Regions from separate parts of the Ferdinandcohnia sp. QZ13 genome, predicted to be linked through region 1. Evidence: predicted binding sites of a transcription regulator. Region 1 holds the regulator's gene; the other holds the start of a gene.
What was found. Region 1 encodes LexA, which represses DNA repair genes until DNA is damaged. Its sites were predicted from a motif close to CGAACATATGTTCG; they were not measured.
Positions count from the first base shown of each region.

Region 1 (15,280 bases):
TAAGTGACCTGCTAGTGATGAAGCTTCTCCTGAAACACCCTCCATTAAGTCACCATCTCCACAGATGGCATATGTAAAATGGTTTACAATTTCAAATGTGTCTTTATTGTAAACACCTGCTAAATGACGCTCGGCCATCGCCATCCCAACAGCCATAGCGATACCTTGCCCAAGCGGACCTGTAGTTGCATCAACCCCCGCTGTATGACCATATTCAGGATGCCCCGGTGTTTTGCTTCCCCATTGACGAAATTGCTTTAAGTCATCGATTGTTAAATCATAGCCTGATAAGTGAAGCATACTGTACAATAGTGCCGACCCATGTCCCGCTGAGAGAACAAAGCGGTCACGATTAAACCATTTTGGATTATTCGGATTGTGCTTCATATGTCTGGTCCATAGAGTATATGTCATTGGAGCTGCCCCCATTGGCATCCCTGGGTGACCTGAATTTGCTTTTTCAACAGCATCGATCGAAAGTGTTCGAATCGACGCAATCGACAAGTCAGTAATTGAATTCGTCATAAAACAAACATCCTTTCAAATAATTAATCGGTTCCTATGTAGTATGCACCAAAAGAAAAGAATACATAGAAATCTATGTATTCTTTGTTAATGCAATCTTTTCCGTTTGCTCTCTTTTAATTTTTCTGGAGTTACATCATTTCCCTCTGGGTCTACGACCGTTACCGAATGTAAGGTATTTGTCATTGAATTTCTAAAAACACGTAAATACTCTTGTCTAAGCTCTTGTTGTTCTTCTTTTTCTTTATCCGAAAGACCAACTGACTTTGCTTTTTTTGCAAGAGCATTGATCCGATTAAGTTTATCTTTTGAAAGCATCCGTATTTCTCCTTGTTTCATCTTTTCTAAATCATAGTTCATAGTACTAAATGAAAAGATTTTTTACAAGTATTCCACTTTGCTTAACTTAGCTAGCAGTGATAAAAACCATTCCCATACTTAATAAAACAAATAAGACATAATAGATAAATCCACTTTGTAATTTTTTCAACATGTTCATTTCCACTCCTACAGAATGTTTGTTCGTATTTTATGTTTTTATTATATACCGAACAAATGTTTTGTGTCAACAAAAATTCGAACTTATGTTTGTATAATCAAATAAAACATGCTATACTCTACTTAAGAATTTAGGTTTTTGTCGGACAGACACATGCTTAAAAACCGAACATAATAAAGAGCGAGAATTGAATACATATAAAAAAATATATAAGGGGATGAGTGTAGATGACGACAAAGCTTTCAAAAAGACAGCAGGACATATTGAACTACATTAAACAGGAAGTAAAAGATAAGGGCTACCCACCTTCAGTAAGGGAAATTGGAGAGGCAGTTGGGTTAGCATCGAGTTCAACAGTTCATGGCCATTTGTCCAGACTTGAAAGTAAAGGTTTGATAAGAAGAGACCCAACAAAGCCTCGTGCTATTGAAATATTACAGGCTGATACAAATGATACAATTCCAACTGCAAATGTTGTGAATGTCCCTGTCATTGGTAAGGTTACAGCGGGTCAACCAATCACAGCCATTGAAAATATTGAAGAGTATTTTCCACTACCTGATCGATTTGCTGCGCACGATGATCAAATCTTTATGCTTGAAATTATGGGTGACAGTATGATTGAAGCGGGTATTCTAGATGGAGACTACGTAATTGTTAAACAACAGCATTCAGCAAACAATGGGGATATTGTTGTTGCAATGACAGAAGAAGATGAAGCAACTGTAAAACGCTTCTTTAAAGAAAAAGACCATATTCGACTCCAGCCAGAAAACTCAATGCTCGAACCGATTATTTTAAAAAATGTAACCATTCTCGGAAAAGTTATCGGTGTATACCGTACAATCCATTAAATATGCAAAGGAACATTTCTTCATTGAAATGTTCCTTTTTAATTTTGAATATTTTATTTTCCCCAACGAAGTGCAATGCTTCCCCAACCAAGCCCAGCACCATACCCTGCAAGGATAACTAAATCTCCGTCTTTTATATTTTTATTTTTGACTTCTTCATATAAACCAATGCCTATTGTTGGAGCGGATGAATTTCCATAATGTTGTATCGTTTTAGTATGTACTTTTTCTATAGGAAACCCCAAAGTTTCAATTCCCTTTTCGATGATACGAAGGTTAGATTGATGTGGAATTATAAAATCAACATCAGATATGGCAAGGTTTGAAACTTCAAGAGCTTTATTGACTGCATAAGGAAATTTTTCAACCGCGAATTCAAAAACGGCCCTTCCATCCATGAAAATGGTTTTCTTTTCGGTTAGATGTAGGTATTTTCCACCACTTCCGTCCATTTGCATATTAATGCCGAGAATACCTTTTCCATCAGACACTCTTCCTAGAACAACTGCGGATGCTCCGTCCGCAAAAATCAAAGCAGTTTTTTTATCCATTGGATCAAGCAAAGTGGAACATTTATCCACAGCAACTACCAGCACATTTTGATAAAGTCCTGTTTGAACGAATTGCGCCCCTGTTGATAATGCAGTGATAAAACTTGAACATCCTGAATGGAGATCAAGACCCGCGCAAACTTTAGCTCCAATTTGGTCTTGTACGAGTGCTGCTGTGATGTGTGTATCGTGTGTATTTGTTCCGATAATGACTAAATCAATAATACTTGGATCGATACCAGCATCTTCAATCGCCCTTTTCCCTGCAATTACACACATTTCTGTAAGTGATGTTTCAGTTTTTTCGTATCGTCTTTCCAAAATTCCTGTTTTTCTTACAATTTCTTCTTCTGTGATCCCAAAACGTTGTGCAATTTCCTTATTGGTAATAATTTTTTCTGGAATATTGACTCCAATTCCTAAAATACCTGCATTGTAATTCATTTAATTATCCTCCTAAAACAATGGTATAAAGACAAATGCAAACATATAAGAGATTCTCGTTTATTACCTGTAATACCTTCTTACACTAAAACCTTATTCATCTTAAATTCTATAATCAAATGTATCATCCTCTTCCGTTAGCAATATTACTATTTTCATTTATAAACGGTTGAATGAAAGTGTTCTAAAAAGGGGAAGTTGCTGCTCTACGACGGAGTAACGTGGACTCGATTAAAGGTAGGAATATTTTTGTGCAATTTCTCTAATCCCAACAGGATGAGGTTGATGTATTATTTGGCGACACAAAAAACATAGTACTTCAAAATTTGAGTGAACGGAAACTCATCAATTCAGTTCCTTCCATTTTTCCGCAAAAAAGAACCCTCAACACAATAATGTCAAGGGTTCATTCTTATTAATACATCGTCATATACTGCTCACGTTCCCAAGGGTGTACTTGCGTTCTAAACATATCCCATTCGATCTCTTTAGCTTCGATAAAGTGTTCGAACAAATGTTCACCTAAGGCATTAATTAACACTTCATCCTCTTTTAATTTTTCTAAGGCAATTGCCAAAGTAGATGGTAAATCAACAATTCCTGCTTCATTACGCTCTTCTTTGTTCATAACATAAATATTTCTGTCAACAGGTGCTGGTGGTGTAAGTTTGTTCTTAATACCATCTAAGCCTGCAGCCAGTAATACAGCCATTGCCATATAAGGATTTGCTGCTGGGTCGACTGAACGAACCTCAACACGTGTGCTTAAACCACGTGAAGCAGGGATACGAACAAGCGGACTTCTATTTTGAGCAGACCAAGCCACATAACAAGGGGCTTCATATCCAGGCACTAAACGTTTATAAGAGTTTACAGTTGGGTTTGTAACAGCTGTAAAGTTAGGCGCATGTTTTAAAATACCGGCAATGAAATGTCTAGCATTATCACTTAATTGAAGATCAGCGTTTTGATCGAAAAATGCATTTTCTCCACCTTTAAATAATGAAAGGTTGCAGTGCATTCCGGAACCAGCTACACCAAACAATGGTTTTGGCATAAATGTAGCATGTAAACCGTGTTTGCGGGCAATTGTTTTTACAACAAGTTTAAACGTTTGAATTTCATCACAAGCTGTAAGTGCATCTTCATATTTAAAATCAATTTCATGTTGACCAGGTGCTACCTCATGATGAGAGGCCTCAATTTCAAAGCCCATTTCCTCAAGTTCTAACACGATATCTCGTCGGCAGTTTTCTCCAAGGTCTGTCGGCGCTAAGTCAAAGTATCCACCATTATCATTTAACTCAAGGGTGGGTTCACCTTTTTGATCTAATTTAAATAAGAAAAATTCAGGTTCAGGTCCAAGGTTGAAATTTGTAAATCCTAACTCTTCCATTTCTCTCAAGACTCTCTTTAAATTATTACGAGGATCTCCTTCAAATGGGGTACCATCTGCATTATGAATGTCACAAATTAAACGTGCAACCTTTCCCTTTTCAGCAGTCCATGGGAATACTACCCATGTATTTAGGTCAGGGTAAAGGTACATATCTGATTCTTCGATACGCACAAAGCCTTCGATTGAAGAACCATCAAACATCATTTTATTACTTAATGCTTTTTCTAATTGACTTACAGGAATTTCAACATTTTTAATAGTTCCAAGAATGTCTGTAAATTGTAAACGAATAAATTTTACATTCTCTTCATTTGCTAAACGAAAAATATCATCTTTCGTATATTTGGACATTAAGTTTTCCTCCCCAAACCTTGTTGTAAGTATAGTTTTTTACATGTTCATAATTAATGAAAAAATCTCGACATATCACTATGATGAGGACCGGATTGCTTTTTAAACCTACCTGCTTGAAGCAATTCATTCCTCAATAATTTTCTAAGCTCTGAATTAGATATTTCATGTTTCACAGGCTCGACCGGTTTTTCTTCGACTTCTAATCCGTGGTTTTGAACTGCGAATATTTGTTTAATTCCAGCTAGGTTGACTTTTTGTTCGATCAAGCTTTTGATTTCAAGTAATCGATCAACGTCTTTAAAAGAATATAGTCTTCGATTTGTTTCAGTTCTTGCAGGAGAAATCAGACCATTTTCCTCATAATACCGGATTTGCCGGGCAGATAATTCAGTTAATTGCATGACAATTCCAATCGGAAAGAGTGGCATGGAACGTCGAATTTCGTCACTCATATGGGCTCCTCCTTTGCAATGAATAGTTTGATTTTAATTGATGTTAGATTATCTGTCAAGTTCATGTTAGATAACCTAACATGAACTTTTCTAAAAACAGAGATGGTTTTCTAACAGGTTCAAATTGATCGGTTATAAGATGTGAAATCTCAAATGTTGCGTAAATTTTCTAGTAACATTTCCGAAGTAACTTATTAAAATATGACTGAGGACTTAAAAAATAATTAGACTATAGCAGGTTAACCTATTAAAGACGATCTTGTATGATTATGTTTGTATATAAAGCAATTAAAAACCCACACAATTTTATTGGAGGAAAATTATTTGAATACAATCGTAAACACGATGAATTATAGAAAATCACATCCAAAAAACGCTCAGACTACTCTGAGCGTTTTTGCTTACATTTGTTTATTTATCTACTAATTTTCTCTTTTAAAACAGAACCCGTTGGATCATTCCTCTGTTTTTATGGATATTAGTTGTTTTACTAGTAAACGATTTAAAGCTAAACATATGGCAATTTTCACATGCGAATAAGTAAGGCCACCCTGAACATATGCAACATATGGTGGACGAGTTGGACCGTCAGCTGTTAGTTCTATGCTGGCACCTTGAATAAATGTACCTGCTGCCATGATCACATCGTCCTCGTACCCCGGCATATAACTTGGATATGGAGTTACATGGGAATTAATTGGTGAAGCGAACTGGATAGCCTGACAAAAGGCCACCATCATGTCTTTGTTATTAAATTGAACAGATTGAATTAAATCAGTACGTTCACTATCCCAGCTCGGCTCGGTCTTTAGTCCAATTTTTTCTAAAATAGCAGACGTAAAGACAGCCCCTTTTAATGCTTGTCCTACAATATGTGGAGCTAGGAACAATCCTTGATACATTTCCTGTAAAGTATAAAGAGATGCTCCCGCTTCTGCTCCAATCCCAGGAGATGTCATACGGTATGAGCAAGCTTCAACGAATTCTTTTTTTCCTACTAAATATCCACCGGTTTTTGCTAGTCCTCCACCCGGATTTTTAATAAGTGAGCCGGCAATTAAATCAGCCCCGACATGACAAGGCTCTTCGCGCTCGACAAATTCACCATAGCAATTATCTACAAACACGACCACATCCGGCTTGATTTCCTTCACAAATTCAACCATTTCTTTAATTTCTGCAATTGTAAAAGATGGTCTTGTCGCATATCCTTTTGAACGCTGGATCCCAATCATTTTTGTATTTTCATGTATGGCATTTTTAATCGCAGCAAAATCAGGTCTTCCTTCTGCAGTTAAGTCGACAGTGTTGTAGCCGATATTAAATTCCTTTAATGACCCATTTCCAGAACCACGAATACCAACAATTTCTTCCAAAGTATCATATGGATTCCCTGTAATATAAAGCAATTCATCATTTGGACGTAAAACCCCAAAAAGTGCGATTGAGATAGCATGTGTCCCTGATATAATTTGTTGGCGAACAAGGGCTGCCTCCCCGCCGAAAAGATCAGCGTACACCGCCTCAAGTGTATCTCGGCCGATGTCATCATATCCGTACCCTGTTGACGGAATAAAATGTGAATCACTCACTCGATTGTTTTGAAAGCTTTTAAGTACACGATACTGATTATAATCAATATTTTTTTCTATTTTTTTATGAACTTCTTTAATTTGTTGTTCTGTCTCATCTACTAATTCTGAAATTAGTTTACCATAATCTAATTCTGTAAACATGTTGTGTTCCCCTTTTTATGAATAAAAATCCCTAAGTTGTCCCATTAAAGAATGATTTGAAAAAATAAAACCTGTGCAATCGTATTTTTCGGAATCCTCATTATAACGTAGTTCTTTTAAAATCGTTTCTTGTTTTAAATATGCCAATATTCTACCTTCCGAACTAGGTAGAGACACCTTGTATTCTTCCATATTCTCAATCATGGAATCCTCCACTTTTGTCTTAATCGCCACTAAATCACTTTTATCAAACGCACTAACCAAAGCAGATTTAGATGTTGATGACGGAACAAAATCGGGATGGACTTTATCTTTTTTATTATACAGTGTTAAGACTGGAATTGATTCTACACCTAATTCATCCAAAAGTTTTAATACTGTTTTTTCATGATTAAAATAATCTGGATTTGACGAATCAACTACATGGATAATTAAATCTGCTTCCTTCACTTCCTCTAATGTAGAGCGAAATGCTGCGATAAGTGATGTTGGCAAATCCTGAATAAACCCAACAGTATCCGTTAAAAGGGTTGTTAACCCACATGGTAGAATCATTTTTCGAGTCATTGGATCTAATGTTGCAAACAATAAATTTTCCTCAAATGAATCTGCCTCAGTTAGTCGATTAAATAATGTTGATTTTCCCGCATTTGTATAACCTACCAATGCGATTTGATATGTATTGTTTTTCTTTCTCCGTTCACGATATCGTTCACGGTGCTGCACGATGACCGATAATTGATTTTTAATATCATCAATCCGCTTATGAATATGGCGTCTGTCCGTCTCTAGTTTCGTTTCACCGGGCCCTCTTGTCCCAATTCCTCCACCAAGTCTCGATAATTCAATCCCTTTACCGGTTAATCGAGGAAGGAGGTACTGAAGCTGAGCTAGTTCTACCTGTAACTTACCCTCTTTGGAATTTGCTCTAGAGGCAAAGATATCAAGGATTAGCTGGGTTCGGTCAATTACTCTAGCTTCGAGCTTGGAGGATAAATTCCTAACCTGGCTTGGTGATAATTCGTCATTAAAAATAATGACGTCTGGTTCTAATTCTGCTTCAAGATTAATAAGTTCCTCCACTTTTCCTTTACCAATATATGTTGCTGAATGAACTCGTTCCCGCTTCTGGGTTACAGTCATTAAAACTTGACCCTTAGCTGTTTTCGTTAATGATTGTAATTCTTCAAGGGAATATTGAAACCTATCTTCGTCTTCGGTTTGAGTCTGACACCCTACTAGTATGGCTTTTTCTAATTCTTTCTTTTGTTCGTTTGCCATTCAATTTACCTACTTTCTACAATCAAATGCGCCTTGGCGTATTTGCGACTGACTTTTTCAGGTCCACACGAGGTGGGTCACAAAGACGTTGCCACTGGACGTGGCGTTCTTAGTCTTCATTCACTTTATCAGGTCTTTACTGGCAATTGCCCTCTATAAGGGCTTAATGTCAGTTTTTTGCTGAAAACTACCTTTGAAAAAACCGTGGCATCCGCCTTTTCCTTAAGCTATCATATCAAATTTATTGAAACTACACCAATTCGAAATGAAAAAATCCGCCTAGTTAGTTAGGCGGTAAGTTTATTCCTTGAAAACTAAATCTTGTGTTCTGATTGTTTGAAGTTCCTGTTTACTGTATGAGTCATCGATTAGTAATCTCATCGCTTGTGAGCGTATCGATTTTTCAATCACGTTCCGTACATAGCGGCCATTGCTGAATTTACCAGGAAAAGAATCCATTTTTACAGCTATTAAATGATCACGTAATTTCCTCTCTGCTTCAGGACTGAACATATATTCCCGCTCCACCATCATTTTTGATGCGATTTCCATTAACTGATCCACCGAATAATCCGGAAAATCAATGACTAATGGAAAACGGGAATACAATCCTGGATTTAAAGAGAGAAAGTGGTCCATTTCTTTTGAATACCCAGCTAATATTAAAACAAATTCATGTTGTTTATCTTCCATATGCTTTACAAGTGTATCAATAGCTTCCTTTCCAAAATCCTTCTCCCCACCTCTAGCTAGAGAATAAGCCTCGTCAATAAATAAAATGCCACCAATAGCTTTCTTTACTAAATCTCTTGTCTTTTGTGCAGTATGCCCAATGTATTCTCCAACTAAATCGGCTCTTTCCGCTTCAATCAAATGACCCTTTGAGAGGACATTCATTTGTAGAAATAACTTCCCTAGCAAGCGAGCAACCGTAGTCTTACCTGTTCCAGGATTTCCTTTAAACATCATGTGTAATGCTTGCTTACCTACCTTTAATCCCTGTTCTTCACGTTTTTTGTTAATGTATATCCATGCATATATTTCTTTTACCATTTTTTTCATTTCATCCATACCAACAAGAGTGCTCATTTCTTCCTCTATTTCCACAAGAGCCGCATGCTTCGTTTGGATTTTTGTTAAAACTGCTTCTTTAGAAGTTGAATGCAAGACCTTTAATTTCTTTTTTTCTCCATTTAAAACAACATTTATTTGTCCATTGTTCTTCATTGTAATTGGTTGATCCAAGAGCTCTCACCTCTCATTTTGTAGTACATTATACGCTGCTGGGTTCAATTCGTGACAAAAGCCCAAGGAAAAAACAGAGCGCAAGCACCTTTCCAGCCCTCACAAGCACAAGTCGGTCCGGCTAGAAGATTGTTCTTTATGCTTCATACGGAACGAATTGTGACTTCAAGCTGCTCAAAGCAAAGCTTTTCGCAAGATACTAGCAGATGGCCATTCACGGTGAAAACTGGCTAGGCGCTAGAGCTAGACTATGGGAAGTTAGCCTTTTCCCTTTTTATTTCAACATTTTTTTCACTTTTATGACAAAAGACCCTTGTTTTTTGTCAAAGATTGCGCTTTCCCAGAAAATAATATTCCATAACACTATATGTATATGAGGCACTTTTCAAATCTTGAAGAAAAATTAGACAAGATGAAAAAAAACAACCCTACTTTAAAAATAAGGTTGTTTTTCGTTAGCTATTCAAGCTCAAGCTTAATATTTTTTTGTGGGGCAAAAGTGGAGATCGCATGCTTATAGATAAGCTGTTGCTTTCCTTCTGTTTCTAATAAAACTGTAAAATTATCAAACCCTTTTACTAATCCTCGTAATTGGTATCCATTTAATAAGAATACAGTTACAAATGTCCCATCCTTACGCAGTTGGTTTAAAATCTGATCTTGAATATTAATAGCTTGTTTCATGAACTGTCCTCCTCTAAATCTTCCCGCAATATGCTGGAGCTGTCATTGCCCTTTTTATTTGGACAAAACGAATAATCATATTATAATCTATTCTCCTAAATTCCCAGCTTTCCTGCTATATATTTATAAATTTCATTAAATTTTTCTTCAAACCCATTTTTCCCTGTCATATCAAACCACTTTACATTCATTTTATTTCGAAACCACGTTAATTGACGTTTCGCATATCTCCGGGTATTTTGCTTTAACTCATTAATTGCCTCTTCTAAGGATAATGTGCCATCTAAATAACGATAAAGTTCTTTATAACCAATAGCCTGAATAGATTGGCAATCACGTAAACCTTGAGAATGAAATGTGGAGACTTCTTCAAGCAGCCCTGATTCTATCATCAAGTCAACTCTATCGTTAATTCGGTCATACAATTTGTCTCGGTCCATTGTTAATCCAACAAGGGCAACGTCATATATGAGCTCTTGCTTCTGTTCTTCCATATATTCTGTCATCGTTTTTCCTGTTGTTTTAAAAATTTCCAAAGCACGAATGACTCTTCTGACATTATTAGGATGAATTCGCTCGGCACTTTCTGGGTCAATCTCTTTTAGTTCCTCATAAAGAGAATCCACACCATTTTCATTAGCTTGTTGTTCGAGCGTTTTGCGGTACTCGGGATTTGATGCATCATCTGTAAACTGATAATCATAAATAACAGATTGAATATAAAGCCCAGTCCCGCCAACTATCATCGGTAATTTACCACGACTATGTATGTCTGAAATTAATTTTCTTACCTCGGCTTGAAACTCGGCAACCGAAAAACTTTCATGGGGTTCCTTTATATTAATGAGATGGTGTGGAATCCCCTCCATTTCATCAATTGAAATTTTCGCCGTGCCGATATCCATTCCTTTGTAAATTTGCATGGAATCTCCGCTAATGATTTCGGCATTTAGCTTCTTCGCAAGCTCTATACTTAATTTTGTCTTACCAACAGCGGTTGGACCAATTAGAACGACTAGTTTCTCTTTTTTCGATTCTTCCAATCAATCACTACCTTTACTTCAATTCATACTATTATCGTAACATAGATAATTAGACGAATACTAAATTATTATAACCAAATCAGCAAAGAAAATAACATTTTTTTCTAACCTTAACTAAACTTTATACAACTTTTGACTTATATGGTAAAAACTCGCCAATTCAGCGAGTTTTCAACCCTTATCATCCTATCGTTACATAACACGTTTGAACATCTTCTCCATTTCATAGGTCGAATGGTGTATGATGATTGGTCGACCGTGTGGGCATGTAAATGGATCACTTGTTTTACGAAGAGTTTCGAGTAAAGCAAATATTTCATCGTTCCGTAAGTGATGATTTGCCTTAATCGATGCTTTACAGCTCATCATAATCGCCGCTGCCTCTCTCAATTTCTTAATCTCTATTTTTTTATCATTTAACACTTGCTCAATTATTTCTTCAATAACCTCTTTTTCTTCCCCTTTCGGAAACCATTGTGGGTGTGACCGAACAATGTAACTGTTATGTCCGAATGGTTCTAGGAATATCCCGACTTTTTCCAAGTCCTGCATGTGTGCATTTATATTTATACATTCATCAGTCGAGTACTCAAGAGTAATCGGGATAAGCAATTCCTGTAAATCGGAAATATTTTCGCCAACCTTTTCTCTGAAGTATTCATATTTGATTCGTTCTTGGGCAGCATGCTGGTCAATGATATATAATCCTTTCTCATTTTGAGCTAGGATATAGGTTCCATGCATTTGGCCAATTGGGTACATGACCGGAACACGTTCATCTAGATTTACGGTTACTTCAGAACTTTCGATTTCCGTTTCTTCACTTTTTTCCGTTACAACATTGGTCGCATCCTCATTTTCAGCAATCACTACGTTTTCCATTTCAACCGATTTATTCTCATATGAAGGTTGGGTTACATGTGTTACTGTCTCGACTATCGTTTCTTCTTTCCTAGGAACCTCTTCTACCGTCTCCGTAAATCTAGGGAGAGATGGGTACTGCTCCTGAGGTTCCGTTTTTATAGAATGTTGAAACACAAATTCTTGTTGCTCAGATTTCTGAACTTCTTTCTTCTTAGGATATGCTGCATCTGGGATTAATTGCTTATGTTTAAAAACTTCTTTGATTCCTTCGTCAATTAATTGATTAAGTTCAGATTCTTTACTAATCCGTACTTCTAGTTTTGCTGGATGAACGTTGACATCCACTAATAATGGGTCCATCTTAATATCAAGTAAAACAATTGGAAATCTTCCTATTGGTAAAAGAGTATGATAGCCTTGTTGAATGGCTTTTACAAGCGCATAGTTTCTTATATATCTACCATTAATAATAGTTGAGATATAGTTTCTCGAAGCTCTTGTTACCTCTGGCATAGATACAAAACCTTCGACTGTAAAGTCTAAGGATTCTAGATGGATAGGCACCATTTGCTTTGCAATACTTAAACCATAGATTGCTGCGAGTACCTGCCTCACATCCCCATTACCACTTGTATATAAAAGTCGTTTCCCATTATGAAGTAAACGAAATGAAATTTCCGGATGGGCAAGCGCGATTCGATTTACAGCATCGGTAATATTCCCCAACTCGGTATGAATTGTTTTCACATACTTTAAGCGTGCTGGAGTGTTAAAAAAGAGATTTGAAACTGTAAGATCCGTTCCCTTGCGGCTATTCGTTGCCTTTTTCCATGCAAGCTGTCCGCCTTTAATTAAAATATGAGTACCAGAATTGTCCCCGGTGCTCGTCTTCATTTCCAGCTCAGAAACGGAGGCGATACTCGGGAGCGCCTCTCCTCTAAAGCCCAGCGTACGGATTCGAAATAAATCATTTTCGTCCTTTATTTTACTTGTGGCATGGCGATGAAATGCATTTACGCAATCCTCACTGTCCATCCCGTCTCCATTATCAATAATTCGAATTTTGGAAAGTCCTGCTTCTTCTATTTCAATTTCGATTATTGTGCTATTTGCGTCAATAGCATTCTCGACTAATTCCTTCACAACAGAGGCTGGGCGTTCGACTACCTCCCCTGCTGCTATTTTATTTGAAAGAAGGTCATCTAATTGGATGATTTTCCCCATGCCATCACCTCATTGTTTTAACTTACTTTTATGCTTTTAATTGTTTTTGAATTTCATATAAACGATTGATGGCTTCTAATGGCGTAAGACCTATAATGTCCATCTCTTTAATGGATTTCAAAATATCCTTTTCTTTTGAAGATAGTGACTTTTCTTCTTTTTGATAGCTAGCCTTTGATTCCTCAAAAAACGAAAGCTGCAGATTATCAGAAAGATCACTTGAATCTTCCTTTGTTGCTGCGATTTGCTTTTCACCTTGTTCAAGCTGGTTTAAAATTTCATTTGCACGTTCAATCAAGTTATCTGGAAGCTCCGCAAGCTTAGCGACATGAATCCCATAACTTTTATCTGCAGCTCCTTCTTTAATCTTATGAAGGAAAACAACATTATCATTTTCCTCAATTGCACTTACATGAACATTTACTAAATTTTTAAGTGCTGTTTCCAAATCTGTCAACTCATGATAATGTGTGGAAAATAGAGTATGAGCTCCGATATTTTCATGAATATACTCAATAATTGCCTGAGCTAATGCCATCCCATCATAAGTGGATGTCCCGCGACCAATTTCATCAAACAATAATAAGCTCCTAGATGTTGCATTCACAATCGCATTTTTGGCCTCAAGCATTTCCACCATGAATGTACTTTGACCAGAGATCAAATCATCCGCTGCTCCTATTCTTGTAAACACTTGATCATAGATCGGCAGGGTCGCTTCACTTGCCGGAACAAAACAGCCTATTTGAGCCAAAATCGAAGTAAGGGCAATTTGTCTCATGTACGTACTCTTACCTGACATATTTGGACCTGTGATCAGTAGTAATGAACGCCCCTGTTCCATTACACAATCATTAGGAACATATTCCTGAGCTTGCATTACTTTTTCAACAACAGGATGACGTCCATCTTTAATGATGAGCTTGTCCTCTGAAAAATGAGGCATACAATAGTGGCGCTCCTCGCTAATCGTTGCGAAGCATTGTAGAACATCCAGTTCACTAATGACCTTAGCTAAAGACTGAAGTCTTGGAATATATTCTTTCACTTGTTCACGAATATTGAGGAAAATATCATATTCCAACTGGACAATCTTTTCCTCCGCTTCAAGAATTAATGTTTCTTTTTCTTTAAGCTCAGGGGTAATAAAACGTTCTGCATTTGTTAATGTTTGTTTTCTTTCGTACATACCTTCCGGCAAAAGCTGCAAGTTTGCCTTCGTAACTTCAATATAATAGCCAAATACACGGTTATATCCAATTTTTAAAGACTTGATTCCAGTCTTTTCGCGTTCCTGTTTTTCTAAGGCTGCGATCCATGTTTTTCCATTCCGACTAGCATCACGATATTGGTCAAGAGTGGCGTTGAAACCATCCTTAATAATATCTCCTTCTTTAATCGTCATTGGAGGAGATTCCTTAATAGACCGCTGTAAAAGGTCAGTGAGTGACTCACAAAGATCCATTTGATTTCCTAGATTGTCTGCATATGGATGCTGTAGCTTGGTCACAAGATTATAAATACCTGGTACTTGTTCGAGCGATTTTTTCAACTGTAACAGGTCCCTTGCGTTGACATTCCCATAGGCTACTCGCCCAGCAAGACGTTCTAAATCATAGACTTCCTTTAATAAATCTCTTAATTCTAACCTCTCAAAATATTGATCAATAAAGGTTTGGACCATTTTTAGACGAGCTTCAATCTCGTTTTTATTTAATAGTGGTCGGTCAATCCATTGCTTTAACAGACGTCCCCCCATCGCAGTAACTGTTTGATCTAGAAGCCACAATAAAGAACCTTTCTTCCCTTTACTTCGAATTGTTTCTGTTAATTCTAAGTTACGCTTAGAATAAAGGTCAATTTTCATAAATTGATTTGTATAGTAGACCTGAACCTGCTGTAAATGATCCAGTGATCGTTTTTGTGTTTTCATTAGATAATTTAATAATCTTCCAAATGTAAGGACTAACTTTTCATCATCAAGACGATTGGTTAGTTGTTGCAAATGTTCTGCTACCGCATAATTATCTTCATGTGAAATTGTAACCTGACAACGTTCCATCATCGCTTTTTTATACAATTCCTCAAAATCAGATGGAACAACCACCTCTTTTACACCATTTGC
Region 1 covers NZ_JAVIVW010000001.1:501,849-517,128, forward strand. Annotated here, with positions in the region: gene tkt (transketolase) at 1-525, opposite strand, end outside; gene RGU12_RS02435 (DUF896 domain-containing protein) at 613-843, opposite strand; gene lexA (transcriptional repressor LexA) at 1,252-1,878, shown strand; gene RGU12_RS02445 (3-oxoacyl-ACP synthase III family protein) at 1,932-2,873, opposite strand; gene glnA (type I glutamate--ammonia ligase) at 3,289-4,623, opposite strand; gene RGU12_RS02455 (MerR family transcriptional regulator) at 4,677-5,078, opposite strand; gene RGU12_RS02460 (methionine gamma-lyase family protein) at 5,534-6,814, opposite strand; gene hflX (GTPase HflX) at 6,830-8,095, opposite strand; gene spoVK (stage V sporulation protein K) at 8,396-9,322, opposite strand; gene hfq (RNA chaperone Hfq) at 9,800-10,024, opposite strand; gene miaA (tRNA (adenosine(37)-N6)-dimethylallyltransferase MiaA) at 10,120-11,067, opposite strand; gene mutL (DNA mismatch repair endonuclease MutL) at 11,260-13,155, opposite strand; gene mutS (DNA mismatch repair protein MutS) at 13,184-15,280, opposite strand, start outside.

Region 2 (15,280 bases), 1.9 Mb from region 1:
TTTACTTCTTCAATCGAAATCCTCGACATTTCCCTTCACCTCCACCGTCCATACAATATACTGATAATATCAAAAATTACTGGCGTTCGGCAACATTTCCTCCCTCATTCTTCCCGAATTCGAAAAGAACCAACGCGAAAAATTGGGTCGGGCAAATTATTTTTCTTTTCGATCTGGAATTTGTTATAGTAAGATTGCAATTATTGGATGTGGAGGGATAGAAATGGAAAGAATTACTTCTGTCGAACAGTTTAATGAGATTATTCAATCTGAAGGGGCCATTATAAAATTCGATACAACTTGGTGTCCGGATTGCCGACGCCTAGAAGCGTTCATTGGTGAGATTCTTGAAACGCACAACAGTGTTCCTTGGTACAGCATGGACAAGGACGAGTTCCCTGAAATCGCTGAAAAATATAATGTCATGGGAATCCCAAGTCTCCTTTATTATAAAGGTGGAGAAAAGCTTGGCCACTTACATAGTGCAAATGCGAAAACTCCTGAGCAAGTAAATGAATACCTTGAAGGATTAGGGATCTAATATCGTTATAGAAATGCCGTTACTTGTTTGTAGATAATGAGTAACGGCATTAATTTATGTGGGTTACATTTCTAATAACGTCTTTTCTCTCTTGCATTTGAGCTCTCGTGTAGGTTTTCGAACTAAGGGTGTCCGAATTATCCTCGTATTTGGACTCATGTCAGGGATTTCTCGCTCGTCGTTTCAAAATCAATTTCGATATTGGACTCATAACCTTGATTTTTTCGCCAGACTGTCCAAATCAGACTCACATTTTGACTCGCTACCTCACTTTTCTCGTGGTACTATCCAATTTAACCCCACATTTTGACTCACGACCTTAATTTCCTCGCCAGACTGTCTTATACATCAGTCCTCGTTCATCTTTCAACCATAACTCAAAAATCCCTCATAATACTATGAGGGATTTTCAACTTAGTCTATGCGTTTTTCAGTTTTTCTTTTACCTCGTCAAATTCATCTTGGATTTCTTGGGACGGTGCTTTTGTAACTAAGCTGACGACGATAATCGAAACTAGGGCAAGTAGGAAACCTGGAACGATTTCATACAAGCTAAATTGAATGACGGCTTCTTTTATAACCTCTCCAGCCTCATTCAATTTAGGTGTAGAAAGAATACTCCAGACAACGACTGTAACTGCTCCTACGATCATTCCGGCTAACGCTCCCCAACGATTCATCCGTTTCCAGAATAGGGAGAGAATGATAACAGGACCAAATGCAGCTCCAAATCCTGCCCATGCATAACCCACCAAATCTAATATCTTACTATCACGATCATAACCTAGGAAAATAGCAACTACGGCAATCACAAGAACAGCAATTCTACCTACCCACATTTCTTCTTTTGGACCCGCATTCTTTTTAAAGATCGCTTTATAGAAGTCCTGTGTCAGGGCACTTGAAGAAACAAGCAATTGAGAATCAACTGTACTCATGATCGCTGCAAGAATCGCAGCTAATAAGAATCCAGCCACCCATGGGTTAAATAATACTTGCGAAAATACGATGAATACCGTCTCTGCATTATCTAGTGGGGTATCAGCAAAGTACGCAATACCTGTAAAACCAATAAAGATTGCACCAAATAATGATAAGACCATCCATGTCATCCCGATAAAACGAGCTTTCGGAATTTCTTTTGTGGACTTAATCCCCATAAATCGAACAATAATATGTGGCTGCCCAAAATAACCTAGGCCCCATGCTAACAGTGAAATAATCCCTAATGTCGTCGCTCCAGACATGACATCTAAATAACCTGGATCAATGGCCCCAATCTTATTTACTGTCTCTCCCCATCCACCTAATTCAAAGATAGTGACAATCGGAATGATGATTAATGCTAAGAACATCAAGATCCCTTGAACAAAATCGGTCCAGCTTGCAGCTAAGAAACCACCAAAGAATGTATAGGAAAGGATAACACCGGCTCCAACCCATAAGGCGAGTTCATAGTCCATCTTAAATGAGCTTTCTAAAAGAATGGCTCCACCGACAAGACTTGCAGAAGTATAGAAGGTAAAAAACACTAAGATAACAACCGCGGAAATAACACGTAGAAGCTTTGAATTGTCACGGAATCGGTTCTCAAAATAATCGGGTACCGTAATCGAGTCCTTTGATACCTCTGTATACACTCGGAATGGCTTCGCAATAAATTGCCAGTTCAAGTAAGCACCTATCGACAAACCAACGGCAAGCCAAATTTCACCCATTCCACTAGCATACAATGCACCAGGCAAACCAAGCATGAGCCAACTACTCATATCAGACGATCCAGCACTTAATGCAGCAACTCCAGCACCTAGTCGTCTTCCTCCTAGTACATAGTCTGTTAGATTTTTTGTCATTCTTGCGGCCAGAATACCAATGACTAACATCCCTACAAGATAAATAATAATGGCTGTTAACGTTTGTGGATTAATATCCATGTTTAGACATCCTCTCCTTTGTCAGTAAATAATGTGATTGCTGATAATACGATTAACGAAAGCATTGGCACGAACAACCAAAACCAGGTGGCACCTGTTAAACCATATTCCACACTTTCACCCCTCTTCTTTGTTTTTTTCTATCCTTATGCAGCTATATACAATTTCATGATAATTCCTATTTTTCGATAATAACTGCACATCACAAAAAACACTAATTAATCGTAACATAATATCTTTTACTGAACAGATTGAATTTTCAAAATCCAAATTAACAATGTATAATTATTCATATTTTTAGATTAAATTTGCAATATGAATCTAATAATCTAATATCTATTCATGAAAACTAATAAAATTAAATTGAACTTTTTTCTAAAAAAAGCTATATATTTGTTATTTTTCAGAAATACTGAGAAAATAAGTAGTATAAAATTTTTTAATTGGAAATGGGAGAATCAGGATGAACGTAAAAATTAATCGTAATGCGGCAAAAGTAATGCAGAAAATGCTCGAAAGTGAAGAATCTAAAGGAAAAATGCTTCGTGTTATCATCACAGAACATCATGGTAACCACGCCCATTATGCCCTTCAATTTGATAACCCAACAGAGCACGACGAAATTGTTAAAACCGATAAAGGTGTCGAGGTCCTTCTTGATACGAGGGATGCAGAATTTTTAGATGGCATTTGGATCCAATTTTTCTACGTTCCTGAAGAACAATTTGTGATCACAAATCCTAAAAAAGGGCATCATCACCATTAAAAGCAGCTAGAACCGGCGCGGCAATTCTCCGCGCCTTTTTGTTTGCTCTCATTCAGTCAAGAGACATTTCTACCAATTTCAATGACGTTTTCATTATCTTTTTCTATAAAATGTAAATAGTTTGTATTGTTACTGTAAAACAAGTCTTTTACTGGATTGTCTGTTGTATATTGTATCTAGATTGGCAGCTTGGTCAGCCAATCAAAAATATGAATATTATCTGGAGGTAGAGTAACCAATGAAAAAAAACCTAATGTTTAAAATTGGAGCATCCCTACTAGCAATTTTCTTAATGACAGCATGTAACAGTGAAGACACTGATACTGATCAAGAGCAGCCAGATACAGAACAAACCGATCAAACAGAAACAGAAGATGGAGCAGAAGAGGATACAGAATAAGCAAGTAAGTCCTATTTAAATAACTCCCACTCTACAACAAGAGTGGGAGTTTTATTTTTACAGCATTTCTGAAGTTGTTTTTGCTTGCATATGAAGGATAAGGTAGTCTGGGCCACCTGCTTTTGAGTCTGTTCCAGACATATTGAACCCACCGAATGGTTGATAGCCTACAATGGCACCCGTACATCCACGATTGAAGTAAAGATTACCCACGTGGAAATCTTCCTTTGCTTTTTCGATATTAGCTCGGTTGTTTGAGATTACTGCACCTGTTAATCCATACTCTGTGTTATTTGCAATATCAATGGCATGGTCGAAGTCCCGTGCTTTACAAAATGCCACAACAGGTCCAAAGATTTCCTCTTTCATGATGCGCGCATCCTCTGCTACATCAGCGAAGATTGTTGGTTGGATGAACCAGCCTTTAGAGTCATCCCCTTCTCCGCCATGAAGAAGCTTCCCTTCGTTCTTTCCAATTTCGACATAGCCCATAATCTTGTCATATGCACCTTGGTCATTAACAGGTCCCATATATGTTGCCTTTTGTGCTGGGTCACCTACTGTTAACTCTTTTGTTAACTCAACTGCACGGTTTAGCACCTCATCATATACATCTTCTACTACAACTGCTCGTGAACATGCTGAACATTTTTGTCCAGAGAATCCAAATGCAGATGCAACAATTGATTTAGCCGCAAGTTCTAAATCTGCTTCTTTATCAACAACAATTGTATCTTTACCGCCCATCTCTGCAATGACGCGTTTTAGCCAGATTTGCCCTTCATTCAATTTGGAGGCACGTTCGTAGATTCGCAGACCAACATCACGTGAACCTGTAAAACTAATAAAACGAGTTTTCGCGTGATCCACTAGGTAGTCGCCAACTTCAGAACCACTCCCAGGGATATAGTTAACAACCCCTGCAGGTAGTCCTGCTTCTTCAAGAACCTCCATGAATTTCGCAGCAATAACTGGAGTTGTACTAGCTGGTTTTAGTAATACCGTGTTACCTGAAACTAAGGCAGCCGTTGTCATGCCTGCCATAATCGCAAATGCGAAGTTCCAAGGCGATATGACAACCCCAACACCTAATGGGATGTAAGTAAAACGATTATGTTCAATTGGACGGCTTTCTACTGGAATGCCATCCTTTAATTTCAACATTTGACGTCCATAGTACTCCATGAAGTCAATTGCTTCTGCAGTATCTGCGTCCGCTTCATTCCATGGTTTACCCGCTTCTTTTACAAGAATTGCAGAAAACTCATGTTTGCGACGCCGTACAATCGCTGCAGCTTTAAAAAGAATATTAGCACGCATTTCTGGGCTTGATTTTCTCCATGTTTGGAAAGTTTCATACGCAACCTGCATGGCATTTTCAGCCAACTCACGATTAGCTTTTGAAACACGACCAACAACTTCTTCCTTGTTAGCAGGATTAACAGAGACGATTTTATCTTCGGTTGAAATGCGTTCACCACCAATGATTAAATCATAATCATTGCCTAAATATGCTTCAACAGTTTTAAGGCCGGCCTCAAACGCTTTCTTATTTTCTTCAATTGAAAAATCCGTAAATGGTTCATGTTTATATGGTACTACCATTCTACTCCGCCTCCCTTATAGTCTTAAAATGTAACAATATCATTCTACTAAAATAAAGCGCTTTCTTCAAATGATATTCTGCCCTTATGGTAATTCGATAATTTTCGAGTAGTTCCAATTAATGACGACAACAAAACGAAAAAACAAGACCTACCGCAAATGGGTAGATCTTGTTTCATACGTTTAATTATAAACATGGACAATCGGTTCACTTTCACCTGCATCCCGAACGATGACACTTTCTGAACCACTTTCAGATTCGATATAAACCTGAAGTGATATATAGTTATCAAAGTGCTCCATAATTAGGCCTGTTACATATTGTGTAAATCCTATTACCTCGGCTTTTCCATAGAATTGCATTGGAATGGTTAACGTTAGCTCCTTTAATTCTTCATCCTTGTAAAAGCCTTTTCCGACAACTGCTGTGAAATTCGGGAAAAAGTCTGCAATTGCATCTGAAAAATTTTGGACCATTAAGGCATCGTCGGGATAATTGCTTTTTGCATCGTTTGATGGGAAGAAGTAATACTTTTCATTAATCGTTTCCCATTTCCCAATTTTGGAGGAATTCGCGTCTACTTTTGCCTTCATAATAAAATTACCCGGAGCAACGGAACTAGCCGCCTCCTGTTTAAATAATGCAACCACGATAGGAATATCGCGAATACCTTCATATTCTTTCTGGGTTCGAATTCGGTTAATAATTTCCTCAGCTGCTTTTTTACCTTCTCTTTCAATATCAGCATCTGAAATTTTTATATCTCTCGGATAGCCACCCATCGCGGCTGGAAGATTATAATAGTGATGAGAGTTCATCCCTATCCCAATCATAATCCCGCCAACCTCTAATTTATCCTCGTTATTTTTAATTAAATAATTCTGCTCCGTAATTGCCCCAATATAAATCGGGCTCTTCTGCATCGCCGCTTCATATCCAGGATCCTCATTTGATGTATCAAAAATCGGGTTTAGCCCTTCGTTTGGTAATGCTTTTGGGTTTTTCGGGTTTTTTGCCGCTTCATACGCTTTTTGCTGAGCATCGGATCGTTTTCTTTTTAACCAATCTTGTACCGTATTTTTTTCTAAATACTGACCTTCCTGAAAAAAGTATTTATCCGATGGGAATGAATCCTGAGCGATTCGCATCAATCCCGTCTCAAATTCATCAATATCCAAACGATTGTTAATATATGCTGAGACAATCCCTCGTGCTTTGCCTGTTTTATAAGGGATGACCGCCTTATAGTAGGAATCTGAAATATTATATCTAGGTATAATCGCCTTTTCCGCTTTTTTATCTGAATTCTGAACGACCTCTGTCTCTTGTCCAAATTTCGGTGCACATCCAGATAAGAGAAGCAGCATCGCCAAACCTAGAATGTATAGGTTTCTCACGTTCGAACACCTCTTACTTCCTTAGTTCTTGTACCAGTCTGTCCTCGTCCCAAATCTCAATTTGCAATTCTTGCGCTTTTGTAAGTTTTGATCCTGCTGCTTCACCCGCAACTAAAAGATCTGTGCTTTTACTTACGCTACCTGTCACTTTTCCTCCAAGGGCCTCAATTTCTGCCTTTGCTTCATTTCTAGTTAATTGCTCAAGCTTACCTGTGAGGACGATGGTCTTTCCAGCAAAGTAGGAATCACTATCCTCCACTGATACAAGCTTAGGGCCTTTATACTCCATATTTATTCCATATTCACGCAGTTCATTTAAAAGTTCATGAACCTCTGGTTGCTCGAAATAGGTGACAACTGCATCTGCCATTTTTTCACCAATTTCATTAATGGATGTCAGTTCTTCCCGAGTTGAAACCTGTAGCTTCTCCATTGTTTCAAAATGCTGCGCCAAGGTCTTTGCAGCCTTTGCCCCGACATGGCGAATTCCTAAGCCAAATAAAAGCTTTTCTAAAGAATTCGATTTCGATACCTCAATAGCCGTTAGCAAGTTATCAGCTGATTTTTCACCCATTCTCTCAAGATTGATTAACTGTTCCTTTGTCAGTGTGTAGATATCAGCTACATCGGTGATTAATTTCTCATCAAACAATTGTGAAATAACCTTTTCTCCGAGACCGTCAATATTCATCGCATTACGAGATACGAAATGAATCAAGCCTTCCCTAATTTGGGCAGGGCATTTTGGGTTAATACAGCGTAAAGCGACCTCTCCGTCTAAGCGAACTAACTCACTATCACAGTCAGGACAATGTGTCGGCATGAAGAATTCTAGCTCTTCACCACTCCGTTTTTCAACAAGAACATTCACAACCTCCGGAATGATGTCTCCCGCTTTTTTCACAACAACATAGTCCCCGATTCGGATATCCTTTTCCCGGATTAAATCCTCGTTATGAAGGGATGCCCGCTGAACTGTTGTACCCGCAACACGAACAGGCTCTAAGATTGCTGTTGGAGTAATGACTCCCGTTCTCCCCACACTTAATTCGATATCAATTAATTTTGTAACAACCTCTTCTGCCGGAAACTTATAGGCGATCGCCCAACGTGGACTTTTTGCTGTAAAACCGAGCTCATCCTGTTGGTCGAATGAATCAACCTTTATTACAATTCCATCAATATCATACGCAAGGGATGGACGCTTTTCTGTCCATTCTGAGATGTATTCAAGAACTTCCTCGATAGTCGTACATTTTCTGCGTTCTGGATTTGTTTTAAAGCCTACTTCATCAAGCATATCAAGCCCTTCACTATGTGAATCAACGCCTAAATTCGTAGTGTCCGCAATAGCATATAAAAAGATATCGAGATTCCGACTTGCGGCAATTTTCGGGTCAAGCTGCCTTAATGAACCTGCTGCTGCATTCCGTGGATTAGCAAATGGTTCTTCCTCGTTTTCAAGTTTTGCAGCATTTAGCTTTTCAAATGACTTTCTAGGCATGAACGCCTCCCCGCGCACCTCAATATCAAGTGGCTTCTTTAAACGAAGAGGAATAGAACGAATGGTCTTTAAATTAACGGTAATGTCTTCTCCGATTGTTCCATCACCACGTGTTGACCCTTGGACAAAGCGCCCTTGTTCATAGCGAAGTGACACTGCAAGACCATCAATCTTTAGCTCACACACATAGGAAATTGAATCACCAACTGCCTGTCTGGCACGGCGGTCAAAATCACGTAAATCCTGCTCATTGAAGGCATTTCCTAGACTTAGCATCGGAATTTGATGCTCTACTTTTTGAAAGGATTCAAGAACTTGTCCACCGACGCGGACTGTAGGAGAATCCCCCGTCTTCAATTCTGGGAAATCCTCCTCAAGCTGAATCAATTCCCGCATTAACCGATCATATTCCGCATCCGGTACAGAAGGCTTATCCAACACGTGGTATTCATAATTGTACTGATTTAAAAGCTCATGTAGTTCATGAACTCTTGTTTGTACTGTTGTTTTGTCCATTCACCCTATCCTCTCTTTCCTAATGTGACTTTGTAATTGGAGCAAATTTTGCAAGTAATCGTTTGATTCCTGTTGGACTAGGGAATGCAATGTCCAATTCTTTTGATTCCCCTTCTCCTTTTACACTAACAACCGTACCAATTCCCCATTTTTTATGCTCAGCCTTGTCGCCAACCTTCCAGCCAATTTCATCTCCACCAGTTGACTGTGCAATTGGTTTTGAGAAAACTCTTCGTTCAGGCTGTCTAGCAGGTGAAGATGAGGAGGAAAACGGAGTACGCATTTGCTGTTTGCGTTGTGCACCCAAATCTTCAAGAAGATCTTCCGGAATTTCCGCAATAAATCGTGATACTGGATTCATTGAAGTCCTACCATAAAGAGTTCTCATTTGAGCATTCGATATATAAAGCTCTTCCTCTGCCCTTGTGATCCCTACATAAGCAAGTCGGCGCTCTTCCTCCATTTCAGCCTCTTCCATTAGGGAACGACTATGTGGAAAGACTCCCTCTTCCATTCCCATTAAAAAGACAACTGGGAACTCAAGTCCTTTTGCTGAGTGCAAGGTCATGAGGACAACTGCATTATTTTTATCATTTTCATCTTCTTCAAGCTTATCAATGTCTGCTACCAATGCTAAATCGGTTAAGAACGCCACGAGACTCTTATCATCGTTTGCCTTCTCAAAATTTTGGGTAACAGATAAAAATTCTTCGATGTTTTCGATTCGACTTTGAGATTCAAGTGTTTTTTCTGTCTTTAATGCTTCTAAGTAACCGGTTTTCTCTAACACACTTTCAACCAATTCAGTCACTGATAAATAATCCTGCATTTGGTCCCAATTATTAATTAAATCGCGAAACTCACGTAACGAATTGGTTATTTTCGCGCTTAAACCAATTTGCTCAACCTCTTGCAATGCTTGGAAAATAGAAAGGTCCTGGGCAATCGCATAGTTTGCAATTTTATCAATAGAGGTCGCACCAATTCCACGCTTCGGCACATTAATAATTCTCGTTAAACTAATATCATCATCTGGATTTGCAATCACGCGTAAGTACGCCAAAATATCCTTGATTTCTTTGCGGTCATAGAACTTAATACCACCGACGATTTGGTAGTTGATATTAGATTTGAGTAAAACTTCCTCCATTACACGGGATTGTGCATTGGTTCGATATAAAATCGCGATATCTTTATAGGAACGTTTTCCGCCATCTACAAGCTCACGTATTTTTCCTGCCACAAATTGTGCTTCTCCTGACTCGCTGTCCGCACGGTAATAAAAAATCTTATTCCCTTCATCATTTTCAGTCCAAAGATTTTTTGCTTTACGATTCATATTATTTTGAATGACTTTGTTTGCGGCCTTTAGGATTCGTTGAGTTGAACGGTAATTTTGTTCGAGTAGAATTACTTTTGCATTTTTGTAGTCTTTTTCAAATGAAAGGATATTGGCAATATCCGCGCCACGCCAACGATAGATTGACTGATCAGAATCACCTACTACACATAAGTTCTTAAAACGAGATGCAAGGAGCTTAACAAGGATATACTGTGCTCGGTTTGTATCCTGATACTCATCCACATGAATATATTGAAACTTACGTTGATAGAATTCGAGCACTTCTGGAACGCGCTTGAAAAGCTGAATCGTCGTCATAATGAGATCATCAAAATCGAGTGCCTGGTTTTTACGAAGTCTTTTTTGATACAACTTATAGACATCACTTACGATTTGCTCGTACATCCCACCCGCTGTTTTCTCATAGTCCTCAGGTGTTTGCAATTCATTTTTGGCACTGCTAATTGTACCCAGAATCGAACGTGGATCAAATTTCTTCGGATCAATATTTTTCTCTTTTAAAATATTTTTGATAACCGAAAGCTGGTCGGTTGTGTCCAAAATTGAAAAATTACGATTGAACCCCAAACGGTCGATATCTCTTCGTAAAATTCGAACGCACATAGAGTGGAACGTTGATATCCAAATGTCCTCAGCTGCACCGCCTAAGATCCCTTGAACACGCTCCTTCATTTCTCTTGCTGCCTTGTTTGTGAAGGTAATCGCTAAAATATTCCAAGGCGCTACTTGCTTTTCCACCATTAAATATGCAATACGGTGTGTCAGAACTCGTGTCTTTCCACTTCCCGCACCCGCCATTATTAGGAGCGGACCATCTGTTGCTTTAACCGCTTCTTGCTGTTGTTCGTTTAATCCTGCTAATAATTTATTGCTAATAAATTGCAATTTCTTCACCGTCCTATAATCAAATACGCCTTGGCGTATTTGCGCCCAGATTTTTTTGAGCTCGCTCAAAAAACTTCCACTAAAAAATCTGAGGCATCCGCCGGAGGCTATAACTTTATTTAGAGGGAGATAACTCCATCTGAATAAAGTTATATCGTACATACGTTCTATTTTAGCCGATTTATAACTAAATTTCCACGTTTATCCCTTAACAGCATGTACTGTTTTTAAGGCTTTATTTATATCTTCATAAATAATATTTCCAACGACAATGGTGTCTGCCCGCTCGGCCATTTCTTTTGCTTGTTCAGGTGTCTTGATTCCACCGCCATAAAACAGTTTTGTTGTTTGTAAGTTATGTTTTACGGATTCGACGATATCCTTATCGCCATAGGTCCCGCTATATTCTAAGTAAAAAATAGGGAGCGAAAACATTTTTTCCGCCATTGTCGCATAGGCTACAATATCATTCTTACTTAAGGAGGCATTGGCACCGGTTTGCATAGCAGCCTTGCAGTCTTCGTTGAGGATGCAATATCCCTGCATAATCATTTCATCCCAGTTCATAACATCTCCATATTCCTTAACTGCCTCATGGTGCAGGCCCATCATCCATCTTGTGTCACTGCTATTTAAAACAGTTGGAATAAAATATAAATCAAAGCCAGGTGTGACTGACTCTATGTTCGAAATTTCTAAAACCACTGGGACAGTATAGCGTCGGATTCGAGACATTAGTTGAAGGACATTGTCTAATGTCACTCCGTCAGTTCCGCCCACGATAATCGCATCTGTACCCGATTCACAAATTGCATCTAAATGTTCCTCGCTGATTTCCTTATTCGGATCCAGCTTAAAAACATGTCTCCATTCTCTAAAATCGTACATGAAGATCCTCCATTCATCATTCCATTCCTCCATTATAACAAAACTACACGCATCTATTAATACCTAGGTGGATTTCATTAAAAATGAGTTTTTATGGGTGATTTTCAAGAGAAAAACATTATAAGATATGACTTTCAATTAAAATTTTGATATGGCCATTGAATAAAAATCAATTATGATTAGACTTTTGGATAATACTGGTAACACCCCTGTCTTAAACAATGTTTATGAACACGCTTTTGGACATTGTTGGTAATACCCTTACCTTAAACATCAAATATCACCATACTTTTGGATAAAAACGGTAATACCCTTGTTATAATCCTCACTTATACACTGAAATTTTCATCAATTTGGTACTATATAGTAGATCTTCTCCAAATATAACAGCTTATTTGAATAATATCGGAAAATACCTTAACAAAACAAAAAAACCTCTTATACCCTTCTAGTTATCAAAGAAAAAAGCCGAAACCCCAAGGTTCCGACTTCCCTATCTTTATTGTTTTTCCACTTCTTTTACACGGTCTAATGCCATTTGATAGGCATCATTCCCATAGTTCAAGCATCGCTTGACACGTGAAATTGTTGCTGTACTAGCTCCTGTTTCCGTTTCAATCTTATGGTACGTGTTACCCTCTTGAAGCATTCTTGCAACTTCAAGGCGTTGAGCCAATGATTGGATTTCATTTACAGTACATAAATCATCAAAGAATCGATAGCACTCTTCAAGATCTTTTAGTGAAAGGACTGCATTAAATAATTGATCAAGTTCTTTCCCACGTAATTTATCAATTTGCATATAGATTGTATCTCCCTTTTTAAGATGTTCTTCTACTAATTACCAAACGAAACGGCGCCTGCGATTCCTGGTGATGTTGGAATAATATTAATCCAGGTTTTTCCTGGAACTAAGCCTACTTCTTTCCCATTCACAAAAGGAACAATTCGTCCATCAACATTTCTCCATTCGATTTCTTGCGCTTTACCTTTTTGAAGTAAATAGCCTTTACCTCCAGAGGTTACATCGATGGCACGTCTACCATAATCATCAATTAGGCGATGATTCATTTCAACAATTAACACATTATCGAGTAGCACTGGTGTATTCGTTTCTCGGTTCACTGTTTGATCGCCACCACTATAACGCTCATACTTGCCTTTTTCTTGATTATAATCATAGACAGCAGCAAAAATATCTCTTGATGAATAGGACACCCGAACATGTTCAGCTTGTGTTCCTTCAATTCCTTTCACTTCATCTTCAGATAAAAATACAAAGCTTGGAACCTCTTCTTCCATTGAATATCCTTGTTTATCTGCCCCTTTTACGATATTTTCAAAGGAAATATATGAGTTATGGGGAGCAACATTATGGTCAGCTCTCCAAAACAGACTACCATCATAGACCATACCATTTATGTTGTCGACCTTGCCACTGTTCAATATTTGTTGGGCTTCCGGACTCCAACCATGTGCTACATATAGGGCATCAAAGCCTTTGCTCAACTCAATATAATAATCTCTCGCACTACGAACAGGTCCAATAATTTCAGGTTTTTCACTTTGGAACACCGCGAGGAAGCGCGTAACATCGCCCTCAGCTAACACTTCATAGACAACATCTGCCATGTGTAAACCGGATTGGGGCCTTGCTTGCGGATGATTATTAACCATGACCGCAAACGGACGATTGTTTACGTCATCATTTGTCTCTATCCCCGTTAATGGGAAAACATGTTCAAACTCTTGGCTTGGTCCTTCTTTAGCAACCGGCTCAGTTTGTTTTGGTTCATGCTCATCCTGCTGTTTTGAAACTTCTTCTTTATTACTACAAGCTGCGGATAGAAGTAATAGGGCAATTCCTAGAATGTATAAAGTCTTTTTCATTATCGAGCACACAACCTTTGTTAAGATTAAATCACAAGCGCCTTAGCGTATTTTGATAAATCCTTTTATATTTTAACGCATTATTGACGGAAAGAGTACTATTTTATTCATGACATCATAAATCCCTTGAGGTGTGATGCGAATATATGGCAAATGGGTAGACGTTAAAAACGTTAACGTATAGATTGGATCACTATGACGATATCCGCGTTCCCGCACTAAACGAACAAAGTCTTTTTCAAGCGAACTTAATTCTACTACCGATTTTGATGATGTTACTCCACCTATATCTAACGGGATTTCGTGTAGTATGGTACCACCCTCCGTTAAAACAATACCACCGCCCATTTCTTTCATTCGATTAAAGGCAAGAAGCATATCCTTTTTATTTTTACCAATTAATACAAAATCACCCGTATTTGAAAAAGAACTTGCAAATCCTGAAATACGGTTCGCAAAACCTTTTACAATTGTATTTACACGCCATTTTCCTTCTCTGTCTACAAGCATTAGGAAGCTCTCATCATGGTCCATCGAAATCTCATCATAAGACGCATCGATGGAAATGGAATATGGCTTCATTATCACTGCATTTTCCATCTTCATTCCAAATGGCATGGAAAATTGAAGATCATCTAACGTTAACTCCCAATTTGTAGCAAGATTTGAAAAACCTTCGCTCTTCCATGGAAATTCCGGAAACGCATTCTGGTCTTTATTATCTCGTTTCAACCAAACTCCTTTAGAAAGAACGGATTCAGGGGTCGGATTGTCTTTTGCAGATAAAATATTGAGGTTTGCAATTCTTCCCGTTGCAATCATACCATGGAGATTCTCAATATTATAATGTCTTGCCACATTAATCGTCGCCATATTGTACGCATCGATAATGGGAACGCCTTTCTCGATGGCAATTTTAATCATATAATCAATGATTCCCTGCTCGTAAAACGCAGGTGGCGAACCATCGGTCGTAAAGATGAAATGATCATACTGATCAATGCCCATTTCATGAATTTCGTCTAAAATTTTGGGCAGGTCTGGACGAATCGATGAGTAGCGTAGCGAAGTGGTGTATCCTTGTAGTAGACGATTTAACACGTCGGTTCCTGTCATTGATTCATGATCACTATCAGCACCTAATAGCATCAATTTTGCTAAAGTTTTTTCCGATGCTCCCGGAAAGTGTCCTTCGACCTTCTTTCCAATCCTTTTCGTTTCTTGAATCCAATGTAGCATAAGGTCATCGCCATCAAGCAGCTTTGGCCATCCTGTCAATTCTCCACCTTGAACAACTGATTCATGCTCAATCCAGCTTAGTACATTCCCATTCGAAAAAGCTTGTTCCTCATGATGAATTTCAGTCTGAGGGTCATACCTGCACCACCAGTACATGGTGACAGGAAGTTTCTTCATTTCCTCTATAAAAGAAAACGCTTTCTTTTTTGTCGTTTGTAACGCTAGTACTAAGTTGTCATTGATGATTGTTGTTGTCCCTGTTTGGGATGCATATTGAGCAAATGAGTGGGGATTATATAAATGAAAAGAATGTGCATGTGGTTCAATATAACCTGGCACAACGAATTTCCC
Region 2 covers NZ_JAVIVW010000001.1:2,352,541-2,367,820, forward strand. Annotated here, with positions in the region: gene gatC (Asp-tRNA(Asn)/Glu-tRNA(Gln) amidotransferase subunit GatC) at 1-29, opposite strand, end outside; gene RGU12_RS11460 (thioredoxin family protein) at 224-541, shown strand; gene putP (sodium/proline symporter PutP) at 961-2,475, opposite strand; gene RGU12_RS11470 (iron-sulfur cluster assembly accessory protein) at 2,939-3,241, shown strand; gene RGU12_RS11475 (hypothetical protein) at 3,480-3,641, shown strand; gene pruA (L-glutamate gamma-semialdehyde dehydrogenase) at 3,699-5,246, opposite strand; gene RGU12_RS11485 (CamS family sex pheromone protein) at 5,430-6,644, opposite strand; gene ligA (NAD-dependent DNA ligase LigA) at 6,658-8,664, opposite strand; gene pcrA (DNA helicase PcrA) at 8,684-10,912, opposite strand; gene pcrB (heptaprenylglyceryl phosphate synthase) at 11,114-11,800, opposite strand; gene RGU12_RS11505 (YerC/YecD family TrpR-related protein) at 12,300-12,602, opposite strand; gene RGU12_RS11510 (DUF3048 domain-containing protein) at 12,638-13,690, opposite strand; gene RGU12_RS11515 (adenine deaminase C-terminal domain-containing protein) at 13,763-15,280, opposite strand, start outside.
Region 2: the regulator LexA is predicted to act here: its motif matches at 11,068-11,081, upstream of pcrA (DNA helicase PcrA).